DNA from 2 places in the Sporosarcina sp. P7 genome. Region 2 is predicted to be linked to the other one. Evidence: predicted binding sites of a transcription regulator. Region 2 holds the regulator's gene; the other holds the start of a gene.
What was found. Region 2 encodes LexA, which represses DNA repair genes until DNA is damaged. Its sites were predicted from a motif close to CGAACATATGTTCG; they were not measured.
Positions count from the first base shown of each region.

Region 1: the regulator LexA is predicted to act here: its motif matches at 8,187-8,200, upstream of CSV60_RS12125 (YhjD family protein).

Region 1 is NZ_PDZF01000012.1:23,553-38,910, reverse strand. It holds gene secA2 (accessory Sec system translocase SecA2) at 1-1,721, opposite strand, end outside; gene CSV60_RS12155 (glycosyltransferase family 4 protein) at 2,010-3,053, shown strand; gene CSV60_RS12150 (LCP family protein) at 3,585-4,616, opposite strand; gene CSV60_RS12145 (YigZ family protein) at 4,796-5,428, opposite strand; gene CSV60_RS12140 (sensor histidine kinase) at 5,579-6,727, shown strand; gene CSV60_RS12135 (response regulator) at 6,756-7,436, shown strand; gene CSV60_RS12130 (nuclear transport factor 2 family protein) at 7,497-8,063, shown strand; gene CSV60_RS12125 (YhjD family protein) at 8,218-8,595, shown strand; gene CSV60_RS12120 (competence protein ComK) at 8,558-9,094, opposite strand; gene CSV60_RS12115 (M20 family metallopeptidase) at 9,376-10,539, opposite strand; gene CSV60_RS12110 (antibiotic biosynthesis monooxygenase family protein) at 10,719-11,228, opposite strand; gene hemE (uroporphyrinogen decarboxylase) at 11,524-12,567, shown strand; gene hemH (ferrochelatase) at 12,592-13,527, shown strand; gene hemY (protoporphyrinogen oxidase) at 13,556-14,971, shown strand; gene yhfH (protein YhfH) at 15,327-15,358, opposite strand, start outside.
Region 2 is NZ_PDZF01000002.1:148,615-163,972, reverse strand. It holds gene tkt (transketolase) at 1-1,102, opposite strand, end outside; gene CSV60_RS03405 (DUF896 domain-containing protein) at 1,211-1,447, opposite strand; gene CSV60_RS03400 (YneB family resolvase-like protein) at 1,515-2,168, opposite strand; gene yneA (cell division suppressor protein YneA) at 2,165-2,494, opposite strand; gene lexA (transcriptional repressor LexA) at 2,687-3,307, shown strand; gene CSV60_RS03385 (methionine gamma-lyase family protein) at 3,362-4,621, opposite strand; gene hfq (RNA chaperone Hfq) at 4,716-4,940, opposite strand; gene miaA (tRNA (adenosine(37)-N6)-dimethylallyltransferase MiaA) at 4,981-5,913, opposite strand; gene CSV60_RS03370 (alpha/beta hydrolase) at 5,897-6,823, opposite strand; gene CSV60_RS03365 (glycerol-3-phosphate dehydrogenase/oxidase) at 6,820-8,460, opposite strand; gene mutL (DNA mismatch repair endonuclease MutL) at 8,488-10,311, opposite strand; gene mutS (DNA mismatch repair protein MutS) at 10,317-12,884, opposite strand; gene CSV60_RS03350 (immunoglobulin-like domain-containing protein) at 13,075-13,575, opposite strand; gene cotE (outer spore coat protein CotE) at 13,692-14,252, opposite strand; gene CSV60_RS03340 (YlbF/YmcA family competence regulator) at 14,370-14,804, opposite strand; gene miaB (tRNA (N6-isopentenyl adenosine(37)-C2)-methylthiotransferase MiaB) at 14,804-15,358, opposite strand, start outside.

The DNA.
Region 1 (15,358 bases), on a different contig from region 2:
ACTTCAGGGTTTAGTACTTTACCATTCTCATCCGTACGGACTTTCGTCAAGAATTTCTCGAGTTCTTCAGGAGAGAAGCGTATGTACATTTCATCTTCTAAAGAAAGATAGAATTGACTTTCTCCATGGTCACCTTGACGACCTGAACGGCCTCGTAACTGATTATCTACACGACGACTTTCATGTTTTTCTGTACCTAATACAAATAGTCCACCGTTTTCTTCCACGCCTTCACCTAGGACGATATCCGTTCCGCGACCTGCCATATTCGTAGCGACGGTAATATTGCCCGCTTGTCCAGACTCGGAAATCAATGAAACTTCCTGTTCGACACTTTTCGCATTTAATAGATGGAACTTCAATCCTTCATCACGTAAATACTTGGCGACTGCTTCGGACTGGAGAATAGATGTAGTACCGACCAATACAGGTTGTCCCTTTGCGTGACGAGAGGCTACTTCTTTTGCTACTGCTTTATACTTTTCCTCTGTCGTTCTGAAAACGCAATCAGGAGCATCGATTCGTGCACGTGGGCGGTTCGTCGGGATTTGGATTACATCCATATTATAGACTTCACGGAATTCCTTCTCCTGAGTTTTTGCAGTACCTGTCATTCCGCAAAGCTTTGGATACATACGGAAATAATTTTGAATGGTAATTTGAGCTTGTGCTTTATTTTCGTCTGTAATATCGACGCCTTCTTTTGCTTCAATTGCTTGGTGAAGACCATCTGATAAGGTTCTACCTTCCATAATGCGGCCAGTGAACATATCTACCAATTCAATTTTTCCGTCTCGTACGATGTAATCGACATCACGCTTGAAGATGACGAACGCACGGACAGCCTGGATGACGTAGTGGTAAAGTGTTTGGTGATCTAAATCGTACAAGTTCCCAATACCGAATGCTTTCTCGACTTTTTCAATACCTTTTTCGGTAAGGGAAGTTGCCTTTGTTGCTTCGTCAAAGTCAAAATCTTCATCTACTTTAAAGCGTTTGGCTAGGCGAGCTGCGATATGGTGAAGATCCGCATCGGCTTGCGTTTTGCCTGCTACAATCAATGGTGTTTTCGCTTCGTCGATCAAGACGCTGTCGACTTCATCGATAATAGCGAAGTGATAAGGCCGCTGCACTTTTTGAGAAGTGTGTTGCACCATGTTATCCCGTAAATAGTCAAAGCCGAATTCTGTTCCAACACCGTACGTAATATCTGCTTCGTAGGCGGCTTGCTTCGCTGGTCCTTGCATCATCGGAACATTCAATCCAACAGTCAATCCAAGGAAGCGATGAATTTGACCGATTTGATCAAAGTCTCGTTTTGCCAGATAATCATTGACTGTAATGACGTGAACGCCTTTACCTTCAAGCGCGCGTACATAGGATGGGAGAGAAGCGACGAGTGTTTTCCCTTCACCGGTCGGCATTTCAGCAATATTACCTTCTGTTAATACAGCACCACCGATTAGTTGCACATCAAAATGGCGCATACCGAGAACCCGTTTAGATGCTTCACGTACGACTGCGAATGCATCCGGCATAATGGTCTCGACAGTTGCGCCGTCTTCCAACTGTTGTTTGAATTGATCTGTCATTCCAGATAGATCATCATCAGACATAGCGATATATTTAGGTTCTAGTGAATTAATCTGCTCCACAATTTTGCGGTATTTACGCAATTGTCGTTCACTCGTTCCAGTTCTACGTTTAAAGATTTTTAACATGAATTAGACGCTCCTTTATAAATCTCTATCTTAAATGAGAGATTCCTATCTATTTTACCAAAAGGATCGATAAAAGACTATCTATATATAGATAGAGAAGAACAATAGATTGATCACAATGTACCACATGTAAAATGGTTAAATCCTCGTTGTGGCGGTATTAATTAGGGTTTGCAAGTAAGCGAGTAAGGGAATAGATGAGTAATGCATGCTAAATGATGAACTCTAGCAAAAATTATGTTATACTACAAGGAGATATGTACTTAATGCTATTTGGGGAGGAAAGACATGTTATTCATTGCAATGTCTGTAGCTTTTATCGCTGCAATCATACTAACACCGCTAGTCATCAAATTCGCGTATCGGATCGGTGCGGTTGACCGCCCCAATTATCGGAAAGTTCACGCGAGAATCATGCCTAGAATCGGCGGGCTCGCAATCTTCGGAGCGTTTATTATTGGATATGCTATATTATTGCCGAAAGACGAGCACGCAGTAAGCATCCTAATCGGTGCGGTACTGATCGTCATGATTGGCTTTTTAGACGATATGCTGGAAATCACAGCAAAAGCAAAAATGTTAGGCCAACTAGCGGCTGCGTTAGTTGTGGTTCTATGGGGCGGATTACAAATTGAATTCATCAACTTGCCGTTTCTAGGTCAGCTTGACTTTGGTTATTTCAGTATTCCGATCACGATCATTTGGATCATCGGAATCACGAACGCTGTCAATTTGATTGATGGATTAGATGGTTTAGCAGCAGGTGTTTCCACTATTGCGCTCATTGCCATTACGGTAATGGCTTTATTAATGGGAGATGTCTTTGTTGCTGCAACAGCTTCCATATTGGCAGCTAGTTCGCTTGGATTCTTAGTGTTCAACTTTCATCCAGCGAAAATTTTTATGGGCGACACTGGATCGCTGTTCCTCGGATTTATGATTTCGGTACTGGCATTACTCGGCTTTAAGAATGTCGCCGTTGTATCACTTGTTATTCCTATTATCATGCTAGGCGTTCCGATTTCAGACACATTCTTCGCGATTGTTAGACGCGTTCGCATGAAACAGTCTATTACAGCAGCAGATAAGTCGCATTTGCATCACTGTTTATTGCGCGTAGGTTTCTCGCATAGACAAGCTGTGCTTACGATTTATGGTATTGCAATTCTTTTCGGAGCAGCCGCTGTATTGTTCTCACAAGCAACAGTGTGGGGCGCATTGCTTCTGGTCTTCGTCATGCTGATTGTGATTGAACTGTTTGTAGAGTTGATTGGTCTGGCAGGAGCGAATTATCGTCCGTTGTTAAATTTAGTACGCATGATTGGTAAATAAGAAAAACGTGTCCTTGTCTGCTGCGAAGCGGATGAGGGCTTTTTTTTATGCTGAAATGTTTAAAGAAGAAGTGATTGTTGAGGGGGAGGGTACCGTTGATCGACGTTCCAGGCGGACGCTTTCCCGAGGGCGTGGCTTGAGCCGCTTCCCTCACTTCGTTCAGTCCAGGGTCTCAAGGCGCACGCTGATCCTGCGGGAAGAGCCGTAACGAAGAACGGCTTTTGCGAGTAAAAGCGAAGCGTTAGGAGCACATCTTTGCACTCGCCGCCTTCCACTTACGATCAACTAGTGTGGTTTTCTGAAATTAATGATTTTAGATTAAGATATCACGGTCCTAGTCATATGAACTTGAATGTAATAAGTGAAAAACTAACGCATACGACTAACTTTGTGGTGTTTTCTGGATTTAAAGATGTAAAATCAAAACCTTAAGTTTCCTTTACTAACTCTCCTAGATTCCACAACCCCCTACCTTTCATTCTCCACAAAAAAGCGATGAAACCGGAAAGGGCTTCATCGCTTCTGAATAAGCTATTGATAATTGGTGTAAACGGATGCGGAGGATTGATCCGTGTCTAGCTCGGTTAGAGAAGAGGAGTCAGGGATGAACCCTAAGTGGGATTTTAAAATCTGCTTTACTTCTTCTAGCTTCTGCTCATCTAATTTGTAATAGTACGTACCTGTCGACATATCGTCATAGCCTGTTAATGTGATGGTATCCACGTCCGGTAGTCCGCTTTTTATATACTGAATAAACGACAATATTTGCTTGGATGTCATATCGGTCTTCATGTTATCGCCAAGTGCATTGATGACGTCCCCGTACTTTGTAATGGATGTAATCGATGTCGCTTCTTTGATCATGGCTTGAAGAATCATTTGCTGACGTTTACCGCGCTCGATATCATTATCTAGTTTACGAGTACGTGCTAAAGCCAATGTGTGGCGCCCGTCCAGGCGATGAAGTCCTGGCATTAGATGAATCGCATTTTTATCATTTTCATCTTTCTCGATACGCTCGTATGGAACTTCAACTTCTACACCGCCAAGTGCATCTACAACATCGATGAATGCATTAAAGTTCATTTTGACGTAATAGTTGACTGGAACATCAAATAGTTCTTCAACTGTATCAATAGAAGCTTTCGTTCCACCGTACGCATGGGCGTGTGTAATTTTATCTTTATAGTTTACCTGTGGAATATAAACATAGGAGTCACGAGGTATGCTGACGAGTTTGATGCTTTTGGTTCTAGGATTCAAAGTTGCAAGCACTAAAGCATCTGATCTTCCGTGCACTTCATGATCCTGGCGTGCTTCGCTTTCGTCTACGCCAATCAATAGAATCGACACTTTATCTTTTGCAGGTTCTACATATATTTCTGGCGGATCTTGCTTGGCGATAGGTTCATACGAACGATCTAGTACATTCATTGCTTGGTTATGAAGCTTGAATGCATAAGTAGAAATAACTACGGCTGCGATAATGAACGTACAAAATGCTATTTTTAAAAAGCGCTTCGTTTTAGAAACCTTCATTTTCCGATATTCTTCTCTTTTCATTTTAAACCTCCAGGGTGTACGGCAGAAAAAAACCGTCAATGGCGAATCTATGGGAAGTTGATTCTGGTGATAAGTTACACATCTTCACATAAAAATCCATAGTGACCAAATAAAATTAGACCTAATGCTCATAGGATCCACCTTCTACCATTATACCCGCTTTTCGATTGGACGTATAGTCAGATGTCGAACTCTAGGAATTTATGTCCGGTTGTGGCGATGATTGCCTGGCCGTTCGTTAATTCCATCATCCATTTCACAAAAATCTCTTGATCTTCTTCAGGAACATATAAAAAGAGTTCAACGTCCTCTTCATAGATGATGTCGTTTAACGGGTAGTCGGATTGCCTTACTTCGTTTTCTACTTTACCTAGCCATGTATAATCAATAGAAACTTTAACTTGTGCTTGTAATTTTCTTTCCACAACACCTGTTGCGGCAATGCCTTCAGAAGCTGCTTTGCCATAAGCGCGGATTAATCCGCCACCACCGAGTTTGATGCCACCGAAATAGCGAGTGACGACAATCACGGTATCTTTTAGGTGTTGCTTTTTTAGAACTTCTAAAATAGGAAAGCCGGCTGTACCAGAAGGTTCACCGTCATCGTTCGCTTTTTGGATCTGGTCATGTTCTCCTATGATATAAGCTGAACAATTATGTGTAGCTGTATGATGGTCCTTTTTGATGTCCTGAATAAAGTCCAATGCCTCTTGTTCTGTCTCGACTCTCTTGACAAATGACAGAAAACGGGATTTTTGGATGACGAATTCACTCTCTCCGTACAGTTTTACGGTTTTATAATTAGCTCGCATTTGTCGTTCCCCCTACATTTGTAATATACTTATAATACTTTCTCATCATTAAAATGATATACTGTATAAGAAGTGTATAAGTATTTAGGCTAAACTGCAATAATGCTCACTTTGCAAATTTTCACATAAACAAGTGCGGGAGGGAGTTATTTGAACGACAAGGCAATTGACATTCAACAGATGGAGAAAATATTTGGCAACATGGTTAATGTAATGGATCGTTCAAAAGGCGATATCTTCTTAATTAGTGAACAAAGCCGCAGAAGTTATGAAGAAATGCAAACAGAGTTAGCAGAAGTGAAAGAAAGTATTTCTCATGTGATAACTGAAGGGGATTCTCTAGAGAACCTATCACGCCATTCTAGAAAGCGTCTTGCTACTGTATCAAAAGACTTTGTAACATATAGTGAAGAAGAAGTTAAACAAGCTTATGGTGTGGCAAATGACTTGCTTGTACGCGCCTCCATTAATAAAATGGAAGAGAAACAACTTCGTGAAAGACGGGATGAACTTGAACGTCGACTTATGTTGCTGCTCTCGACAATTGAAAGGGCAGACCAGCTTGTTAACCAAGTAACCACTGTGATGACATATTTAACATCTGATTTGAAAAATGTAACTACAGCACTGGAAACTGCACGCCATAAACAAGACTTTGCAATTCAGATTATCCAGGCCCAAGAAGAAGAGCGTAAACGTTTATCACGTGATATTCATGATGGACCCGCGCAAATGCTAGCCAATGTCTTGATGCGTTCCGGTTTAATCGAAAAAACGTTTGTTCGGCAAGGTCCTGAAGAAGCAATGCAAGAGCTGTCTTACCTAAAAGAAATGGTTAGGGGAGCGTTATCTGAAGTACGTCGTATCATTTATAATTTGCGACCAATGGCTTTGGATGACTTAGGGCTTGTTCCGACATTGCGAAAGTATTTATTGACCATTAGCGAGTACGAGGCGCCGCTAATCATTCATTTTCAAAGTAACGGAGCAGAAAAAAGATTTGCTTCCAATTTTGAAGTAGGTATTTTCCGTCTCATACAAGAATCAGTAAATAACAGTATTAAACATGCGAAAACTGATGAAATATGGGTGAAAATCGAATGGTTACGTGAATCGGTTAATATATTGATTAAAGACCAAGGCCTCGGCTTTGATACAAATGAAGTAAAAGAGAAATCATTCGGTCTCATTGGAATGCAAGAACGTGTGGAGTTATTGAAAGGAAAAATGAAAGTCACCTCGAAAGTCGGGGAAGGCACTTCGATTCTTTTTCAAATTCCATTGGACGAAGATCTGTAAGTAAGGTAATTACTGGGAGGAATAGGAAATGGAAGCGACAAAAATTTTGATAGTAGATGATCACCAATTATTCCGTGAAGGAGTTAAACGAATTTTGGATTTTGAAGAATCGTTTAACGTAGTAGCAGAAGGCGACGATGGTGTCGAAGTAGTTGAATTGTATAGAGAGTATGAGCCAGATGTAGTGCTGATGGATATTAATATGCCACGCATGAATGGTGTAGACGCGACGGAGCAATTAGTGAAAGAGTTTCCAAATGCGCGCGTTATCATGCTATCCATTCACGACGACGAGTCCTATGTTACACATGCTTTGAAAACAGGCGCTCTCGGCTACATGCTAAAAGAAATGGATGCAGACGCAATTATTCAAGCAATCAAAGTAGTAGCAAATGGTGGATCATACTTACATCCAAAAATCACGCATAATCTAGTAACAGAATTCCGACGTTTGAGTGAGAGAGAACATAAAGGATCCTTCCAGCAGAACGACATTCGTCGCCCCCTTCATTTATTGACGAAGCGTGAGTGTGAAGTTCTACAATTATTAACAGATGGCCAGAGTAACCGGACGATTGGTGAAACGCTCTTCATCTCGGAAAAAACGGTGAAAAACCACGTTTCCAGCATTTTGCAAAAAATGAGCGTAAATGACCGGACACAAGCTGTTGTTACAGCAATCAAAAATGGTTGGGTAGAAGTAAAATAATAATAGAATGAAAAAGGTCTTTGTACGTAGAAGGCCTTTTTCTCTACGTAGGAGGAGCATATGAAGAAAAAAGTGGCAGTCGCGTCCATGGCTTTAGCGTTCGTATTAGGCGCATGTAATAACCCAGATGAAACAAACGAGAACCATCCAGAAACTAGCGAAGCTGCACCGGGCAATGGTGCTATCGATCATGGAGTAGACGATAAAAAAGTAGGGTTCAGCATGTCAGGCGACCAAGTGGAAGAAGCTATAGATGTGCCAAAAGAAGATAAAGATGAAATTCTAGCGGCTTTTGAACGCTATATCGAAACATTGAACAATCAAGACGTAGAAGGTTATCTTGCTACGCTTTCTACCGAAGGCTATGATCTGGAAGAAGAGCGTCAGGCTATGGAAGAAATGCTTGAGAATACTACGATGAAACGTGAAACAGATAATGAAACGATTGTAAAGTATTCAAAGGATAGCGCACAGGTATTTTCTACGTTGAAAACGACATTCACGGACAGTGAGACAGGAGTAGAAAATGCACCCGAAGGTCGCCAAGTAACTGTTTTCACGAAAGAAGATGGGACATGGAAAGTGTTCTCTATCCACTTTATTGGTGATGAACCAGGAAACGAATAAACTTGTTTTAACTATCGATTGAGTGTCAAAACTTCCAGTTCGTACAACTGGGAGTTTTTTTATGCGAAAAAGCCATACTAATAGCGCTTGCTTTTCTTCGCTAAAGGAATTATAATCATTTTAGGAACATATGTTCTATTAGGAGGCGATATCAATGCCTTTGATCCCCGCAGAGGCAATGCCATATTTGGAAAACTACATTTACCTTCCTATGTTATTGACGATTATGGAACGAGACCGTCGGTTACTGGAGGAGGTTCCGTTTAAATTGAAAAGTCCATATCTTAATTTGTTAGACGAAACGATGAACACAGTTTCTGCTGATTTACGAACCACTGCTTTGTATTTACAAGAGCATAAAATGCGAGTGATACGCCATTCAACAGATGAACTATTTACGGAATATGTATTTTTATATGATGGCTATCAAGATATGCGTCGTTATTTAAATGTTCGCTTACGTAACCGGTCAGAAGAGTTACTGAATCTGTATATTAGGAAATTGTCGAATCAGAACTCTTCGGCTCCATGATCATATAATAGGAACTTCGCAATTCCTCTTGAGCGTTTTCAAATCGTTGAAACAAAATATGTGATAGCGCCATTTGGCGATAAACAGTAGCTATCGAAGTATCCAATTGCATTTGCGTATCATTTTTTAACATAACGGTCACGCCGTCCTCGTGTTGAACAACGTCTTTTACTGCATGATAAGCTACCCATGAGTTTTTATGTAAAGTGGGGGACAGCAAAGGGAAAAATAATAAAGGCCGGTCATTTGAATGGGTCAGCATGATCGGTGGCTTTGGACGATTTTTCAAATCAATTTTGGAACTGTTAATAATGGATTCAAAGTTGGAACGGTAATGTGCACAAGAATCTCTCATAATTTCTAGTGGTGTTTTCTCGACAATAAAAGTCCGGTCGCTTTCTACTACTTTTGTATAGTACGGATTTGCATGTTGTCCATGAAGTAATGCAAAAGTATGAAATGTAACAATATAAGATGATAGATAATGTGGATTAGCCATGTTGTTCCCCCCAGTTTTATAGGACCATATACGTATTAATTATAGTATAGAAAAAACTAAAATCAACTGTAATGTTGGAAAATAGTAAATACTCTATTAATATGGTGAATTTTATCGATTAGTAATGGATAGGTGAAGAAATGATGTGGATTGATGTAGCAGGCGGACGCGTTTGGGAAATACTGCGGTGAGCCAATTCAAATAGTAATCGTACAGTGAAATTAAAAAAACTGAAGACAACGCTACCTTCGTAGGCGTGATCTTCAGTGTATGACTTCACTTCAGTTTTGATACTCAATAGCCGCTGCGCCTAACGTCTTAGCTGCTGCAATCATAGCTTTTTCATCAATGTCAAAACGTGGATGGTGGTGAGGATAGGCTTCTGCCGGACGGGCACCTGTGAAGAAGAAAGTACCCGGAACTTTTTCAAGGTAGTAGGCGAAATCTTCTCCACCCATTTGTGGTTGCATTTCTTCTACACCACTTAGATCCGCAATGGATTCAGCAACAGTTTTCAGGTAGGTTGTTTCTTTTTCGTGATTGATCACTGCCGGATATCCACGGAAGTATTCTACAGTAATTTCACAATCGTGAGCCAAGGCTGTACCTTCAGCTACACGCTTTATTTCGTATTCCATGAGGTTGCGTACATCATTGGTGAATGTACGAACAGTTCCGCCCAGAACAGCTTGGTCAGCGATGACATTAAAAGCGTTTTCTGCGACGAATGAGCCGATGGATAGTACAGCTGATTCGATGGGGTCAACACGTCTTGAGACGACTTGTTGTAAGTTCATCACAAGCTGTGAACCGATTACGATAGCGTCTTTCGTTTGATGGGGAGATGCACCGTGGCCGCCAGCTCCTTGAATGGTAATATTGAATCGATCCGCTGCAGCCATGATCGGGCCTGAAGCATAATAGATGACACCTGATTCGAAAAGTGACCACAGATGCGTGCCGAAAATGACATCGACTCCTTCTAAACAACCGTCTTCGATCATTGCAATGGCGCCACCTGGAGCCAATTCTTCTGCGTGTTGATGGATAAATACGTATTCGCCAGAAAGCTCATCACGCATTTCATTCATAGCTTTTGCTAATTGAAGGAGCGTGGCGGTATGACCATCGTGTCCACATGCATGCATGACACCAGGTATAGTGGATGCATATGATGTATCTTTTTGATCTTGAATAGGTAATGCGTCAAAGTCTGCTCGCAAAGCAACTGTTTTTCCTGGCTTTGTACCTTTGACTCTTGCTACGACACCATTGCCGCCTACTCCAGTACGTACTTCTACTCCGAGACGTTTATAAAAGTCAGCGATATAAGCTGCGGTTTTCGTTTCTTTAAATGACACTTCGGGGTTCATATGTAAATATCGGCGGATCTCTACCATATCGTCATAAGATTGTTCTAGTTTCTGAAATAATTGTTCTCTCATTAATAAAACCCCTTTCAAATAGACAAATAAGTCAATCAACTCGTTCAGTATAGCAAGCAGTAGGCCACATCGCAAACTACGTGTTTTAAACTTTTGGGTAAATGAAGTGACTAAATAGAGTGTGTAAATTATAGGGTTGACAACTTTCAACATAAAAAAGAAGGTCTGACGTCAAAACGTCAAACCTCCTCAGTAGGTGTTTTATAATGTGTAGTATATGGAGCGCTTGTGAAGATATGTTGTGTAGCACCACCTGCATCCTTAAAAACCGTCTTATCGGATAATTGATTACCAGGGGAGTTATACCAGATGTCATACAAACGTCGCTCTGTCCATTGTGTCAGCAATGTATACGTATCTGATCCGATTGGACGCAGTAAGCGGTATGCTACGAAACCGGGCATGTTTTGCAGTTTTTCTCCTAGGTGCTTGTACTGATGTTCGAAAATAGGTTTGCCTTCATCTGTCACCGCGACGTTGTCCATTGCGAAGAATCCAGGTTCTGTCAGGCTACCGTAAGAACCTACCACTTCGAACTTCCTCGGCGTTTGAAATATGCTCTTGCCGTTCGTCTCATGTAGCAACAGCGTATTGCCGCCGCCATTCATTAAAAGTATTGACTCATCAGCATGTTGGTTTTTGATTTTCTCCATAAAACCCATCGTGCCAGTTGTCATATAAATATTCATATAAAATTCCTCCTTTGGCTAGTAACGATCGTCTGTGTGCTAAGTTTGATTAAAAGCACTCTTTACCAGTGTATGATTCTACCTAGAGTAATTCCCTTAAATCTCCCGAATCAAACACTAATTGCAAGCAAGTTAGGAATGATTGTCTAAAGCATGGCAGAAGTGAGGGGTATCCTAGCACAAAATTATGACAAAGGCGCAATTCACTATACATTGACCTGTCAACGGTTTATCATGAGAACGTATAAGAGTTACGTGAAAGAAATTAAAAATATGGAAAGAGGTATCTCTGAATATGTCAACTTTTAACGATACGCTATTACGTGCTGCGAGAGGCGAAGAAATTGAACACACGCCAGTTTGGTTCATGCGTCAAGCAGGACGTTCACAGCCGGAATATCTTAAAATCAAAGAAAAATACTCCTTGGAAGAAATTACGCATCAGCCAGAACTATGTGCGTATGTAACAAAACTTCCAGTAGATCAATATGATGTAGATGCAGCTATTTTATATAAAGATATTGTTACACCACTTGTAGGTATTGGAGTAGACGTAAAGATTAAATCAGGCGTAGGCCCTGTTATTTCCAATCCAATTCGTTCTGCACAAGACATCGCAAACTTAGGTGAGTTTTCAGCAGAGGAGCAAGTTCCTTATGTTTTGGATACGATCAAAATGCTGACACAAGAACAATTGAATGTACCTTTGATCGGTTTTGCAGGCGCACCGTTTACACTTGCGAGTTATATGATCGAAGGCGGCCCTTCAAAGAGCTATAACCTGACAAAATCCTTCATGGTATCTGAGCCACAAGCTTGGTTTGCACTAATGGATAAATTAGCCGATATGACGATTAGTTATATCCAAGCACAAGTTAAAGCGGGCGTGAAAGCCGTGCAAATATTCGACTCATGGGTAGGCGCATTGAATGTATCGGATTACCGAATCTTCATTAAACCTACTATGACTCGTATTTTCTCAGAACTTCGTAAATTAAATATTCCATTGATTACATTCGGAGTAGGTGCAAGCCACTTGGCGAATGAATGGCATGACCTACCAGTCGACGTAGTTGGATTGGATTGGCGCTTGTCTATAAAAGAAGCTGGTGAACGCGGTATCACAAAACCAGTGCAAGGTAACTTGGATCCATCGATGTTACTAGCGGACTGGTCAGTCATCGAAGAACGTGCAAAGCTTATTGTTGAACAAGGTGTAGAGCACGGTAGCCACATCTTCAACTTAGGTCACGGCGTATTCCCTCAAGTACAACCTGCAACATTGAAACGCTTAACAGCTTTCGTACATGACTATAGTAGAGAATTACGTTCGAAATAACAATCCAACCATGAGGTGAAAATGATGACGAAAAAGAAAATGGGCTTACTCGTTATGGCGTATGGAACGCCAAACTCCTATGACGATCTAGTTCCGTATTACACGCATATCCGTAGAGGCCGTCCGCCGGCTCCGGAACAAGTGGAAGATCTTCGCAATCGCTATGAAGCAATCGGAGGCATTTCACCACTTGCGCGGATTACAGATGATCAAGCGGATGCATTAGGCGCACGTTTGAATGAAGCACAAGACGAAATAGAATTTAAAGTCTATGTCGGTCTAAAGCATATTGCGCCATTCGTCGAAGATGCAATACAAGAAATGCATGATGATGGGATTACTGAAGCAGTATCTATTGTATTGGCACCACATTTCTCTACGTTCTCCGTTAAATCATACAACGGTCGTGCACAAGAGGAAGCGGACAAGCACGGGATTACACTTACTTCTGTTGAAAGTTGGTATAAGCAACCAAAATTCATCGAGTACTGGGCGAACCAATTGCGTCAAACCTATGATGCGATGGACGAGACAGAGCGTAAGAATTCTTGCTTGATCGTGTCTGCTCACTCGTTACCAGAAAAGATTCTGGCTAATGGTGACCCATATGCTGATCAGTTGAAAGAAACAGCAGAAATGATCACACAAGCAGCAGGCGTTAAAACATATGCACTCGGTTGGCAAAGTGAAGGGCAAACACCTGAACCTTGGTTAGGTCCGGACGTACAAGACTTAACACGTGACTTGTTTGAAACAAAAGGATATACATCATTCGTTTACACACCAGTTGGTTTCGTATCGGACCACTTGGAAGTTCTATACGATAACGACTACGAGTGTAAAGTAGTATGTGACGATATCGGCGCAGCGTACCACCGACCTGCCATGCCGAATACCGATCCTTTATTCATTGATGCGATGGCTGATGCTGTAATGGATCAATTACACGCAACAAAATGAATTCAATTGGATCGGAGTGAAAAAGGACATGAGTGAACGAAAAAAAGTAGTCATAATCGGCGGCGGAATCACGGGTCTCGCTGCAGCGTACTATATGCAAAAAGATGCCCGTGAACAAGGACTTCCCATAGATATCATCATGATCGAAGCATCAACAGAACTTGGTGGAAAAATCCAAACAGTCCGTCGAGATGGCTATGTAATCGAACGCGGTCCGGACTCCTTTTTGATCCGTAAACAAAGTGTAGACCAATTAGCGACTGAACTGGGTATTGGAGATCAGCTTGTTCGCAACGCAACAGGGCAAGCGTATATCTATCTGCATAATCAAATGCACAAAATCCCAGCAGGTGCTGTTATGGGTGTACCGACAGAAATCAAACCTTTCATTACATCCGGTTTATTTAGTTTGAGCGGTAAAATACGTGCGGCGGGCGACTTTGTATTACCACGTTCTGAAATAACTGGAGATCAGTCGCTCGGCAAGTTTTTCCGGCGTCGCTTTGGTACTGAAGTGGTGGAAAATCTAATCGAGCCATTATTGTCGGGCGTCTATGCAGGCGATATCGATCATATGAGTCTGGAATCAACTTTTCCACAGTTCTATGAAGTGGAAAAAAATCACCGCAGCTTAATTTTAGGAATGAGAAAGACCACTCCCAAACAACTGCCGCAAAAGAACAGTCATAGTTCGAAGAAAACGGGAGCTTTCCATACTCTTAAAAATGGTCTGGATTCATTGGTAATAGCCCTCGAAGAACAGTTGACAGATGTCCACGTTATGAAAGGTACGCGTGTCACTAGCGTAATGAAACAAGGCGACCGCGCCGTTCTGACATTGAATGATCAACAGCAAATCGTAGCGGATGCGGTCATCATGTCAACGAGCCATACCGTAGCGAGCCATTTGTTTGAACCACATGGTCTGTTGAAAGAGCTAGGAACGATTCCGACGACATCGGTCGCAACTGTCGCTTTAGGTTATCCAAAAAAGGCGATGAAAAGCGATATTGATGGGACGGGTTTCTTAGTACCACGCAGTAGCAATCATTCCATTACGGCTTGTACACTTGTCGACCGTAAATGGCCGACAACTACGCCTGACGAAAAAGTGATGGTGCGTGCATTCGTCGGACGCGTTGGGGAAGAAGCGATTGTCGACTTACCAGATGCTGAAATAGAGAAAATCGTTCGAAAAGATTTGGAAGATATTCTCAAGCTTGAAGGTGAACCGGATTTCTGTATCATAACACGCTGGAAAGAGGACAGACCGCAATACCGCGTTGGCCATAAAGAGAAAGTCTTACGCGCGCGGGAGGAAATGCAATTCGCGTTCCCGATGGTCGAGCTTGCGGGTGCATCCTATAATGGAGTCGGTTTACCTGACTGTATCGATCAAGGAGTCGCAGCGAAAGATCAAGTGCTGGCGAAGCTATTTACGTAACATGATAAAATCCGTACAACACTCGTTGTACGGATTTTTTATGTTGTATAGTAAGTGGATTTGAGTGGGAGGCGCGGTTTGTTAGGGGAATGGCGCGGTTGTCGGCGATTATGGCGCGGTTTGTCAGGAGAATAGCGCGGTTGTCAGCGAGTAAGGCGCGGTTTGTCAGAGGAATAGCGCGGTTGTCGGTGAGTTTAGCGCGGTTTGCTAGAGGAATAGCGCGGTCATCGTTTGTTTTAGCGCAATGTTTCACCACAATGGCGCGGTTTGCCTAGCAAACTGCGAAAAATACCACATCTATGTATCTACGCAAAAAAAAAAGCGAATATAGGAATATTCGCCGAATGAAAGTTTTTTATTTTACGTTGCAATGATTACATTGATTAG
Region 2 (15,358 bases):
ATGCATTGATTGACTCACCGGATGCTGAACGAGTCGCTACAGAAGCACCCGCTTCATAAACTGGCATTTGTTCTTTCAAATCAGTTGGCAGTTCATTTGCAATCGCTTGTTTGAACTGTGCCGCCAATTCTTTATGCTCGTTTTCGTAGCTTGCGAATAAATCATTCCATTGTTGCTCTGACTGAACACCCAGTTGATCCGTTGCTGAATTAAAACGGTCATAGACTTCTTCAGGAACGTGGAAGTCCTCTTCGAATGTCCACTTGTAATACTCTTTCGTAAGTGCCATTTCATCTTCACCTAATGGCGCACCGTGTGCATCTGCTTTACCAGATTTGTTTGGTGAACCATAGCCGATCACAGTTTTCACTTCAATGATTGTTGGCCCACCGGTATTGCCTTTTGCTTTTTCGATTGCATCAGAAACTGATTTTGTATCATTGCCGTCTTCTACTCGTGCGTAGTTCCAGCCATATGATTCAAAGCGTTTTCTAATGTTCTCAGAGAATGACATATCCAAATCGCCATCTAAAGAAATATCGTTACTGTCATAAAGTACGATTAGTTTGTTTAACTGAAGGTGACCTGCCATCGAGATTGCCTCTGCTGCTACACCTTCCATCAAATCACCATCTCCACACAGTGCATATGTGTAGTGATCTACAATATCGAAACCTGGCTTGTTATAAGTTGCTGCAAGATGTTTTTCAGCCATTGCCATACCTACAGACATACCAATTCCTTGTCCAAGTGGTCCAGTAGTTGCTTCAACTCCCACTGTATGTCCATATTCCGGATGTCCTGGTGTCTTTGAATCCCATTGTCTGAAATTTTTCAAGTCATCAATCGTCAGACCATAGCCACTTAAATGCAACAAGCTATAGAGTAACATCGAGCCGTGTCCTGCCGAAAGTACAAAGCGATCACGATTGAACCATTGTGGATTTGATGGATTGTGGTGTAAATGTTGCGTCCATAGTGTATAAGCCATTGGCGCTGCGCCCATCGGTAATCCGGGGTGACCAGAATTTGCTTTTTCAATCGCATCGATTGATAATGTTCGGATTGTCGTTATTGCCAGTTGATCGATTTTTTCGGTCATGCTGTACATCCTTTCCGTCCTGTCTCATATGAGTGTTTTATAGTAGATATTCCTTCTCTAGTGTAGTCAATTCCACGGTTAATTACAATGTTAATCCTTTACCTATCATCAATTTAGTGGTTTTTGATTCGCTCTAGCTTGTTTGACTTTTTCAGGTGTTACGTCATTTCCTTCTGGGTCCATTACTTTGACCGATTCGATAGTTTCACGCATACTGGAACGGAATGTTTCCAAGTATTCCTTTCTGAGCTGGGTCTGTTCTTTTGCTTCCTCGATCGATAATCCTGTTGTTTTCTTTTTATTTGCTAATTCATTAATACGTTTTATTTTTTTTTCTGAGAGCATCTTTAAAAACCTCCATAAGTTAGTCGTTTAATAAAATGTAAACAACCTGGAGGAAAAGTGCAACCTATTAGTGTTCTTGTGCCACAAACTCTTTATATCTTCTATGAACCGTGGCCTTGCTGACAGCATGACCTAATCCATTTAACACGTTTGCAATTTCTTCATATGTAAGACCTTTGTTACGAAGCGAGACAATTTCTTCTATCGGAAGCTCAAGTCTTTCACGCCCCACTCCTTGGTCAATATTTCGCAAATTCTTCGATGGATCATAGCCCCTGTCAACAGCACGCTTCATCCCTCTACGTATTTTTGCATTATGTAGTTTGCGTTGGTATTCTTCTACGATTGCCAGAATTTCCAACAACATCGAGTCCATTTCATTCAATTCTATCGTACCGTTTGAATGATTGGTAATCACGATCGTTTCACTTTTGGCAATTACATGCAATATCGCGACTCTTGCATTGCCCCGCCCTAATCGTGTTTCGTCTTGAATGAATACTGCATCCACTGAACCGTTTTGAATTCGATCCAACATGGACAGAAGACCTTCACGATCCATGTCATATCCACTCTGACGATCTGTATAGATTCCAACGCAATCATATGATAATTCAGCAGCTAATTTTTCTAGTTCTTCTTGCTGCCTTACAATAGATTGTTCTTGTGTTTCTTTTTCCGTACTCACTCGGCAGTATATTACACATTTCTTTTCCATCATTTAGATCCCACTCCTATTTCAGCTACTCGAATATCTGTTTGTTTATTAATTTTAACAGGCACACGCAGTAATTCACCTGAAACGATTTGATCCGTAGGTAATTCATTTAAAGAACGTACCTGTTCGATCCAGTGGGTAGTTGGTATATCTTCCGAGTAATTGGAAGCCAACTGCCACAGTGTATCTCCTTCATTAATAACGATCTCCATATAGTGATCTTCCTCAGCCATTTTATCGAATTGAACCCAAGCAAATGATACACAAATTACTAATAATACTGCAAAATAATAATTATTTTTAATAAATTCTTTAATAATCTCCATCATAACTCCTCCTCTAATTTACGCTTTTAGAATACATGTTCGGAATACCTGTTCTTAATTATAAGAGAACATATGATTCTATGTCAAGTAAAATTAGAACCTTTGTTTGATTAGTAATCGAACACATGTTATACTATATTCAAAATAGTGGTTCAGTATTCCATTGCTTGCAAACTAGTAGAAGAGGTGAATCTGTTGAAGAAAATATCAAAGAGACAAGAAGAAATACTTGCGTTTATAAAAGAAGAAGTACGTTTAAAAGGGTATCCCCCTTCCGTTCGTGAAATTGGAGAAGCTGTCGGTCTTGCATCAAGTTCAACGGTCCACGGTCATTTATCACGACTCGAAAGTAAAGGTTTCATACGGAGAGACCCTACAAAACCTCGCGCCATTGAAATATTGGATCCAGAGGGATTGGACGAGTTAAAAAGTGGTGTTATGCATGTACCGTTGATCGGTAAAGTTACAGCAGGTAATCCAATTACGACGATTGAAAATATTGAAGAGTACTTTCCTTTGCCGGATACATTCGGTTCATCTGAGGATGAAGTCTTCATGTTGGAGATTGTAGGGGATAGCATGATCGAAGCGGGCATCCTAAACGGAGACCGCGTGATTGTCAGGCAAACGCATTCCGCAAGTAATGGTGAAATTGTCGTGGCTATGACAGAAGAAGATGAGGCAACAGTCAAACGTTTCTTTAAAGAGAAAGACTATTTCCGACTCCAACCGGAAAACTCCTCTATGGAGCCAATCATTGTAGATCAAGTTTCTATACTAGGAAAAGTGATCGGTGTATTCCGTATGATTCATTAATGATCAAAAAAGTGTATCGAGAAACCTCAATAGGTTTTCGATACACTTTTTTCTTTATACCAATTTCTTTTCAAGTAATTGTTCCATAGAATCTAGTACTGCGGATTTTATATGCTCGTAAGTCAATCCTCCTTGAATATATGCCGTATATGGTGGCCTAATCGGACCGTCAGCTGTCAATTCAATACTAGAGCCTTGAATGAACGTTCCCGCGGCCATGATGACGTCATCAGCATAACCAGGCATATAGGAAGGCTCCGGTGCATATTGGGCATTGATTGGTGAATTTTGCTGAATCATTTGGCAGAATGCAATCATTTGTTTAGCGTTCTTAAAATTCACGGATTGAATTAAATCTGTTCGAAGCTCACTGTAATGCGGAGTCGTGTCCATACCAAAGCTGCCTAAAAATGCGGATGTGAATAGCGCACCTTTAACGGCCTGACTGACTACGTGTGGTGCCAAGAAGAAACCTTGATACATCTCCAGTAACGTATCGAGAGAGGCTCCTGCTTCAGCCCCTAGACCGGGAGATGTCATACGATATGCACACTTCTCAACCAAGTCTTTCTTACCGGCTATATAACCACCTGTTCTGGCAAGTCCACCACCTGGATTTTTAATGAGTGAGCCCGCCATAAGATCTGCTCCAACCTCAACAGGCTCTTTCATTTCCACGAATTCTCCATAGCAATTATCTACAAAGATTACAACGTCCTCTTTCATGTTACGGATTTCCTTAATAATCGCTTCAATTTCATGGATTCTGAATGATGGATTGCTTGAATAGCCTTTAGAACGTTGAATCGCCACGATTTTCGTCTTCGATGAAATCATTTCTTTTGCTTTTTCAAAATCAACTGAGCCATCTTCTTTCAAATCAATATGCCGATAAGAAATTTGAAAATCCTCTAGTGAACCTGTGTCTTTGCCATTTCCCGAAACGATAGACTCCAACGTATCGTATGGTTTACCTGTGATATATAGAAGTTCATCACCCGGGCGCAATATTCCAAACAAGCTAATCGTAATTGCATGTGTACCGGAAATGATTTGATTTCTTACGAGACAGTCTTCCGCACCGAATACATCTGAGTATACTTTTTCCAATACATCACGACCGCTGTCATCATAGCCATACCCAGTTGAGCCCGATAAATGAAAGTCGCTTACATGATTTTGTTTGAATGCTTGTAAGACTTTTCTTTGGTTAAAAAACGCAATTTCTTCTACCGTCTTCACATACGGAGCGATTAGTTCTTCCGCTTCTTGTGATCTAGTTAGTAATTCTTCATTAATGGGGGTAATTTGCATGTGTAGTACCTCATTTCATTTTGTCATATCCTATTTTAGCAGATGGAGTCTATATACCAAACGAAAGACAACAAAAAAACAGGCAAGCGCCTGTTTATAGTTCATCTTTTAAAATTACTGGTTTTGCAGGAGAATATGTGGAAATTGCATGCTTATAAATAAGTTGTTGCTTACCTTCCGTTTCCAGTAAAACCGTATAATTATCATACGACTTAATTAGACCTTTTAACTGAAAACCATTCAATAAAAAAATCGTAACAAATGTGTTATTCTTCCGTAAAGTATTTAAAAACGTATCTTGCATATTTCCTTGTGCCATTCAATTGCCTCCTTGTCACTGTTATGTAGTTATTCCATACTCACTTCTCAAAATCCTTTATTATCTTACAGGTTGTTTGAAAAATTTCTTCCTCTGACTGATTAGCATCTACCCACTGAACAGGCAACTTATTCCGAAAGTATGTCAGCTGCCTCTTTGCGTAATTACGTGTGTTTTTCATTACCGCCTCTATTGCCTGCTCTTTTGTCAATTGGCCGTTAAAGTAGGAAATGAGTTCTTTATAACCTATCGCTTGTACTGATTGGGTTTGACGAATACCTTTATTCCAGAGTTGCTTTACTTCATTGAACAATCCCACCTGAATCATTTGTTCCACACGCAGATCGATTCGTTTATACAGTAATTCTCGCGGAAGATCTAATCCAATAATTAAGGAATGATACATGGGTTGATTTCCTTGCTGCTGTTCATGATCTTGTTTTGTTTGACCCGTCACTTCAAGGATTTCTAGCGCACGTACTAGACGTCTATGATTATTTGGGTGTATTTTTTCCGAACTTTTCGGATCCAATTCTGCAAGTCGTGCATGTAATACATCCGCGCCTTCTGATTCAAGTTCCTGTTCTAAGCGCGCTCGCACTGCAGGATCAGCCGCTTGTTCTGTAAATCGATAATCAAACAAAACGGACTGAACATACATTCCACTACCTCCGACAATAATAGGTAGTTTTCCGCGAGATTGAATATCCGCTATCCATTGTCTGACTGCTTGTTGATATTCCGCTACAGAAAACGATTCAGTTGGTTCTTTTACATCAAAGAAATGGTGCGGGATTCCTTGCATTTCAGAACGATGTATTTTTGCTGTACCGATATTTAATTCTTTGTATACTTGCATGGCATCTCCATTAATGATTTCCCCATTAAATGAATTTGCAAGTGCTATGCTAAGTGCTGTCTTCCCTGAAGCAGTCGGTCCTACGACTGCTAGTACATCAACGGGTAGGTTCATGTCGTTTCATCCATTCTACGATAGTCGTATACACATGTTTATAGTTGGTTTCCTGAAGCATTTCATGTCTTCCGCCTTCATAGAGCACGACAGTGACTTGCTGTTGATTCGCTTTATCAAATTGTTTGGCTACTTTCCAAACACCTTTCGCACGGTCTCCTACTAAATCATCTGTACCTGAGAGTAATAATATCGGCAGTTCATCTGGAATGTTCAATAAGAATTCGGGCGCTTCCAAAGAATTTAATCCTTCTAGCAATACACGAAACATTTGTGCTGTAGGCACGAATCCACATGCTTCGTCTGCTTGATATTCCGTTACACTTTCTACATTGCGTGATAACCATGCAAATTCCCCTTCATCAGGAAATTGTTTGGAGTAATTGCCAAAGACCAAACCATTTAAAAACTCATCCGGTTGCTCTTTAGGTAATGTATTTTCTCTGTACGTAGCTAGTGCAATCGCAGCATGTGCCATGAGTTCGGAATTGGTCCCAGTACCCAATAAGACCACTTTACTAACCGTTGAACCGTATAGCTGTATATAACGTCTTGCAACGAACGAACCCATACTATGTCCGATTAGTACTACAGGAAGCTCGGGGTATTGCTGTTTATAGGATTGATTCACTTCAAACGCATCGTCTACCAATTGGTCGAATGAAGTAGAGTCACCGAGATAGCCGTATACATAGCCATTTTCTACAGCTGTCTTCCCGTGACCCCTCTGGTCATGTAACGTCACGACATACCCTTGTGATCGCAAGTACTGTGCGAATCTTTCATAGCGACGGCTATGTTCAGCCAGTCCGTGAATGATATGCACACGGCCAATCGGATTTGTTTTAGGTATATAACTTATACTATACACTTTAATGCCGTCACGCATTTCTATCCATTGATCTGTCATGAACTTGCACTTCCTTTCGCTTCCGCAACCGCATTTTTTAAATCATTTTCATAGATGGTTTTCTCGCTTTCCGTATAGTGCAGTAACTTTGCCATGTAGTTTGTTACTTGTGTCGCCAATGATTCCACCACATCAATTTGGAAATATAAATCCCCTTTTCTACGGATAAAGAAATCACTTGGCGATGTGACCATTTCGCAATGAATACTATATAAAATCTCTGCACGTAAACTTATTGGCAAATTATTCTTTTCCGCTGAAATCGCATGAGCGAATTGGAACACTTGGTCACTATTTCTTCCATAAAATGAAGCAAGACGCGCTCCTTGCTGTGAAGTTAAGCCGAACAATGGTGCTCTTTTAGCTTGCAGATCAATAAATTGCTTTAAAGCTTCATCGTCTATGAAATCGCTTCCTGAAACGGTGATATTCTTTGTTTCACATCGCTTAATAGATGGTTTTTCTAGCTGTTCATCAATTCGATCCACTACGACTTCCGCCATCTGTCGGTAGCCTGTTAACTTTCCTCCTGCAATCGTCAGCATTCCAGGAACTGTTTCCCACAATTCATCTCTTCGTGATATTTCAGATGCATTCTTGCCTTCTTGTGCAATCAATGGGCGGATTCCAGCCCATGTAGATTCCACATGTTGACGTTGCAGATGAATACTTGGAAAGGTTTCGCGAACCGCATCGATGATGTAGCGTATATCATCTTCTGTCGCTATCGGATGCTGTTTATCATCCGTATAAAATGTATCCGTCGTACCAATATACGTTTTATTATCGCGTGGAATGGCGAATAACATCCGGCCATCTGAGTTATCAAAATATACTGCTTGCTGTAACGGGAAAATAGATTGATCTACTACGATATGGACGCCTTTTGTGCTATGCAATTGTTTCGTTTGCTTGCTGTTGATTTTCTTCTGCAACTCGTCAACCCATGGACCTGCTGCGTTGATCACCATAGAAGCCGCTACGGAGAATCGTTCACCGGTTAGTTGATCACTTAAGACCGCTCCCACGACACGATCCTTCTCAAAGTTGAATTGTTCGCACTTCATATAATTCAGGCATAGCGCACCTTTTTCTGCCGCTTTCTTTAGTACCTCAATCGTCAAACGCGCATCATCAGTCTGATACTCCACATAATGCCCGCCACCTTTTAACTGTTCCTTTTTCAGTAATGGTTCAAGTTCGGCCGTTTCTTCTTTCGTTAGCATTTCACGTCGTTCAGTGGGCTTAACACCTGCTAGTAAATCATAAACGAGAAGTCCAGCAGAAGTAGAGTACTTGCCATACGTTCCTTTTTGATAGATCGGCAATAGCATCGGTCTGGCCTTCGTGATATTACGAGAATTACGGAAGACGATTTCCCGTTCCCTTCCCGTTTCTGCTACTATTTTCACTTCTAGTTGTTTTAAATAACGCAAACCACCATGTATCAGCTTTGTTGAACGGCTAGATGTACCCGCCGCAAAATCTTGCATATCAATTAGGGCAACCGAAAATCCTCTAGCAGCCGCATCCAATGCGATACCCGCACCTGTAATTCCTCCACCGATAACTAATACATCGAATGAAAAGGTTCTCAAGTCCTGAATTCTGCTTGATCTTTCTAATGTAGAAAACATACAATCGCTCCTCTCTGATACGCACTGTTACATCACTCTTTTAAACATTTTCTCTAGTTCATACGTTGTAAAATGAATCAATACCGGACGACCATGTGGACATGTATAGGGATTATGACAAGCCCCTAGATCAGTGAGCAGTCGTTCCATGTCTTCTTGTCTTAAGTAATAATTTGCTTTGATAGATTTTTTACAACTCATCATAATTGCACTTTCTTCACGCAATTTCTCGACATCTACTTTGCGTTTCTCGAGTACTTGCTCAATCATTTCTTCTATAATCGAAGTAGCTTGTCCTTCAGGGAACCATGAGGGATACTCTTTCACTGTATATGTCGCTGGACCGAACGCTTCCAAAAACACCCCGACTTCTTCTAGTGCACTCTTACACTCTTCGATCTTCACTTGCTCATCAGCCGAGTAGTGAAAAACAAGTGGCAAAAGTAATTGCTGACGTTCACCCGCATCCACCTGACCAAGCTTCACTTTAAAATATTCATATTTGATTCGCTCTTGCGCTGCATGCTGATCAATCAAATAAAATCCATCTTCATTTTGTGCCACTATATATGTCCCATGAACTTGTCCTACAGGTACAATGAAAGGAAAATGATTCATGTCCTGCTGTTTCTGCTCAACGACAGGCTCTTCGGGCACCGATTCTTCCTGCGACTCAAAAACGGCTTCAGGGAAGACAGGTGAAGGTTGTTCTATAGTAGGTTCTTCCACAGGCGTAATGGTTGGCTGAGTTTCATGTTCATGTAACGGAATCGTTACTTCCGGCCGGCGATAAGGTGGCGTCCAAATTGTCTGCTGCTCTGAGTCTCTTTTTATAGGCTTTTCTTTTTTTACTGCGTCGGGAATAATAGTGACTCCTTGAATAGCCTCTTTGATGGCTTCCTTTATCAAAGAAAATAATTCGCCTTCTTTACTGATACGGATATGGCGCTTCGCAGGATGAACGTTGACATCTGTTAAAATGGGATCTGCTGTAATATCAATGACTGCAATCGGAAACCTTCCAATCGGCAAGTACGTATGCATTGCATCAATAGCTGCCTGAGTCCCTGCATAGCTTTTAACCCAACGGCCATTCATTAGAAGTGAAATATAATTTTTTGATGCGCGTGTCATCTCAGGAAGTGTAATAAAACCCTTCACTTTGAAATCAGCATCTTCTTTTTGAAACGGTATCATTTTACGTGCAACCGCGACACCATATATATCTGATAATACCCGTAATAAGTCTCCTGAACCTGATGTTCTAAGAATTTCATGATGATCGTGAGTTAACGTAAAAGATATAGTAGGATGACTTAGTGCTAATCGATTTAATAAATCTATCGTATGTCCAAGTTCCGTCTGAATTGTTTTCATATATTTCAAACGTGCCGGTGTATTAAAGAATACATGTTGTATGTGAAAGTCTGTACCTTTTCGTAATGCTCCTGGTTCGTATTTCAGAACTTTACCGCCTTCAATTTCCACTACAGCCCCTTCAACACCATCCGAGGTCCATAACGATACTTTTGATACTGCAGCGATACTTGCTAATGCTTCTCCACGGAAGCCTAGTGTACGGATTCGAAATAGATCATGCTCATTAGATATTTTACTGGTAGCATGCCTTTCAAAACAGCGGATCGCGTCTTCTTCAGACATCCCTTTGCCGTTATCGGTCACACGAATCGAAGTTAAACCTGCCTCAATAAGAGATACTTCTATCTTGGTACTTTGCGCATCAATCGCATTCTCCACTAACTCCTTGACGATAGAAGCAGGACGTTCCACCACTTCCCCCGCCGCAATTTTATTGGCCAGTGTGTCTTCCATGATGTGAATTTGATTCATCCGCTTCACCCCTTCTTCTCTGTTGTCAAGCGTTCTTTCCACTCCATTATTTTTTGCATAGTTTGCATAGGTGTCATATTCATCAAATCGACTGCTTCAATTTCATTAAGTAATTTTTGAGTTTCCACTGAAAATGTCGGTTCACTATCAGTCTCAAACAAAGCCAACTGCTCCGAAACCGAAGACACACCTTTTGTTGAGCTGTCTTCCTCAAATCGTTGTAATAAGGTTTTTGCACGTCCAACCACGTCTGCAGGGAGACCCGCAAGTTCGGCTACATGAATCCCGTAGCTTCGATCAGCAGCACCTGGTAGTACTTTGTGCAAAAACACGACTTTACCATTTTGCTCTTTCGCCGCGACATGGACATTCAACAACCGATCCAAAACGTTTTCTAGTTGTGTCAGTTCATGATAATGCGTGGAAAACAATGTGTTAGCACCGATTTCTTCGTGAATATACTCCATCATCGCTTGTGCGAGAGCCATCCCGTCATACGTGGACGTTCCGCGCCCAATCTCGTCAAACAACAAAAGGCTGTGGGACGACGCATGGGCCAATGCATATTGAGACTCCATCATTTCCATCATGAATGTACTCTGTCCAGACGCTACATCATCTGCGGCCCCAATTCGTGTAAAGATTTGATCTGTAATAGGCAGTATAGCCTTTTCACAAGGGACGAAACAACCGATTTGAGCCATCACTACAGTCAAAGCGACTTGGCGCATATACGTACTTTTACCGGACATATTCGGACCTGTAATCAGTAACATATTTTCATCTTCAGCTAGCGTACAAGAATTCGGTGTATATAATGAATGGCTCATCATTTTCTCAACAACAGGATGTCGACCATTTTGAATGTCAACAGCCTTTCCTGTATGAAATTCTGGTCGGACATATTGATTCTTTTCGGATACTTTAGCAAATGACAGCAAAACATCTAGTTCACTAATAACAGAGGCTAGTTGTTGAATTCTTTGCACATCGCCCTTCACTTGGTCACGAATCGACTGAAATAAGTCAAGTTCCAATGTCTGGCTATCTGCTTCCGCATTTAGAATCAGTTCTTCTTTTTCTTTTAGCTCCGTTGTTATATATCGCTCCGCATTTGCGAGTGTCTGCTTACGTTCATAGCGTGATAAGTCAGCTAAATGAATATTGGACTTGGTAATTTCAATATAATATCCAAAAATCCGATTATAACCGATCTTCAACGTTTTAATTCCTGTTAGCTGCCGCTCTTTTTGCTCCAGCTGCGCTAGCCATGTCTTTCCGTTACGAGATGCATTACGAAGTTCGTCCAGCTTTTCATGATAGCCGTCTAGAATGAGTCCACCTTCTTTACTGGATATCGGTGGGTTTACTGCAATAGCATCCGTCAACAATTGGAATGTTTCCCCGCAAGGATCCATTCGATCAGCAAATCGCTGTAACATCGGTCGCTTTGATTCTTCAAGCAATTGTTTTAGTTTAGGTATATGTGACAATGAGTTTCGTAACTGTGCAAGATCACGTGCACTTGCACTGCCCATGGAAATTCTTCCCGCAAGACGTTCTACATCATATACATCCTGCAATTCTTCCAGTAATTCTTCACGCAAGAAATACTCATCCAGTAAGTTGTTTACCGTTTCTAGACGTTCTTCAATCGCTTGGCGCTGCGCCAAAGGCTGGTGAATCCACATCCGTAATTTCCTCGCACCCATCGCAGTAACGGTTTCATCAAGCACCCAGAACAACGTGCCTTCTTTTTTACCCGAACGAATAGTTTGCACGAGTTCCAAATTCCGCATGGAGTTCGCATCAATCGATAACTTTGCATCTTTCTCTATATAGATGAAAGGTCGAATATGACCAAAAACCATCTTTTGCATACGGAGTAGATATGATTGCAACTTACGGCAGACTTCCTGCAACTCTTCTGGCAGATGCTCATATGTATCGTGAGCAATGGATCCTGAATGCTCCGTATCTTCTATTGAAAGCATGATTTCGCGACTTTCAAACAGTTCCGCCAGCATCACATGAAGTTGTTGATCCACAACAATTTCCTTCATGCTAAGGGCTTCTATTTCTGCTAGTAACGTGCGCTCGCTTCCTTCAATCAACTCTACTTTTCCTTCTCCAGTGCCAACATCAAGGTAAGCTAATGCATAACATTGATTTCCCAAGCTATCGATGGCACCGATAAAATGATTGGCTTCGACATCAATTGTTTTACCTTCTGTTAATGTCCCAGGTGTAATCACTTTCACGACTTCACGTTTCACAATTCCCTTTACGTTGCGCGGATCTTCCATTTGTTCACATATCGCTACTTTATGACCCTTGTGGATTAATGTTTCAATATATCCTGTTGCGGAGTGATAAGGTATGCCGCACATTGGTATACGTTCCTTTGCGCCAGAGTCCCTACTCGTTAATGTGATTTCTAATAATGCAGATGCGTTGACGGCATCCTCAAAAAACATTTCATAGAAGTCCCCTAAACGGAAGAATAAAAATGCGTCTGTATGTTGTTCTTTAATTTTCAAATATTGTTTCATCATTGGTGTATGTTCAGACATGGTAAACCCTCTTTTTCTCGCTCATTTTCTATACATTATACCAAACACCCTAGGAGTTAACGAATCAAAAGGGGTTGAAGTAATTTTAAAAGGAGAATAGACATAGGTCATCAACTAAATATATCTTTTAATGAAAACTATCTTAGCTTTTGATTAGCTGAGATAGTTCATGATTATCTATATTCCACAATCATTCTGTTTCGTGTTTAGAAGTCACTATAAATGGTACAGCAAGTGTGACTGTAAAATAGGGAGCGACAGGTTTCAAAAAGATTTTCACTAAGCGATACTGACCAGGTACGAGTGTCACTCCAATAGTTTCTACAGAAAAAGAATGTTGAGTTCCTTCTCCTGGCGCAAGCAATTTACCCAAATTAGTAAATTTAGAATCTTCATAGAATACGGAATCAGAATGTGTCAGAGTGTACCATTTGTCATTTTTCCGTACTTCTATTTGATAGTATTCACCATACTCATAAATGGTTTGACTGTCATTCTTTAATATCGTGCGGAACAACGGCGTTCCTTCCTCGTATTGATGTTCTACCATTAGGAATGTCAGACCTTGCTCATTCGCCATTAATGTCTGTTCGGGTGAAGGAGCAGTAAGAGTTTGAATTTCATTTCCTTTCGCGCATCCTGTCAGCAGTATCAAGACAGATAGAAGTGTAAGCCATTTTATCTTTACCATAGGATCTCCTCCTATCTATAGACTACATTTATTGTTACAAAACTCACTTGACCTGCATCATATTCTTCTACTCAACGTAAAAAAACAAATAAAAAAAGCCGGTGAATACCCGGCTTTTAGAATGGTGAATCTTTACGTTGTGGCGGTTGGTGTGGTCTCTCTTTATTCGGCACTTCATTATTCTTTTTTTCCTCCATCACAATAGACGAAGATTCTGATTCTAGTATCGGCCAATCCTCATCATATGGATGAGGATGGATGGTTACAGAGACTTTTGTTTCACCAATCATCTCAACCAATAATTCTCTTTCAATGGAAATTGAGAAGTTTTGACCACATTCAGAAATACTTGCCTCTGTACAATTCGGATGCTGTAATACCGTGACAATCGTTTCTTCTTTAGCAGATGTCGGCTCATCGCGGTAATGCAATGCGATTTTATCCTTATAAGGAATCGATTCAGTAAAGACGGACGTTTTGGAATGATCATGATGTGAGTACCAAACATTGACATCAAAACTACCTGTTACTTCCACATGCGAGCCGACTTTCTTTGCTTGTTGCGTGTGATTGATCACCCAGCAACCCAATATGCTGGAAGGACGATTAGGTGGCTTCAGCAGCTCAGTTGTTTCCGATCGATGCTTCCCTTTGGCAATAACAGCTTTCGTTACAATTTGTCGTAAGTTTTTCAGTTTTCTTCCTCCTTCTTTGGCTTCTATCCATCCTATGCAACAGCTGCCCAGAAATTGAAAAAAATCGGCAAGGAATTTTATCCTTAACCGATTTTTTATTTAAGAAAGTGATTTTTTTTGAGTATTCTCTACGTATGATCCTGTTTCTCCACGTAATAGATCGCCGCCAGTAGACTCGATAATCTCATCCGTCACGCTGTTTGCAATCGTATTCGAAACCAATTGAAGCAAGTTATTCACTTCATCTTGTGACTGTTTAAATTCTTGTACCAATGGAATCGCATCAATTTCACCTTGAACTTGTTCGATTTTCTTTTCAATCGCTTTTAACGCTCGTTCTTTTTCGTAGTTTTGGAAATTCACTGCTTGGGTTTGAAGAGATTTCATACTAGCAATTTTTTCACGTACTTTTTGGTTTTCATTGATTTGCGCTTCTGCACGTTTATAAAACTCTACTTCTTCCGTGTTTGCCAACATATGTGCCAAATCGCGTGCTTTTTCTATAATTTCGTCTTTCGTAAACTTCTTCTCCATTATCCCATCACCTTTTCTTGTCGGACTACTCCAATGAATTCACCATTGAGTGACCAAGATTTTGCTTCTTTAATACGAACTTCTACAATTTCACCAATTACAGAACGCGGCGCTACAAAATTCACTAGTTTACTTTTTTCTGTATAGCCCGCAAGTACATCGGGATTTCTTTTACTTTCCCCTTCAACTAGCACTTTAACAATTTGTCCTTCGTAAGGCTTCATTGCTTCAGCAGACATATCGTTCACTAGCTTGTTAAGACGTTGCAGGCGTTCCTTCTTCACTTCCATTGGTATATTATCTTGCATCTTAGCTGCTGGCGTACCTTCGCGTGGTGAATAAATGTATGTAAACGCCATATCAAAACCAACTTCACGATACAGAGACATCGTTTCCTGAAATTGTTCTTCTGTTTCATTTGGGAAGCCTACGATAATATCCGTTGTGAGTGATAGATTAGGTATTGCGGTTCTAATTTTATCCACCAGTTCCAAATAACTTTCCCGCGTGTATTTACGAGCCATAATCTTCAGCATTTCAGATGAGCCCGATTG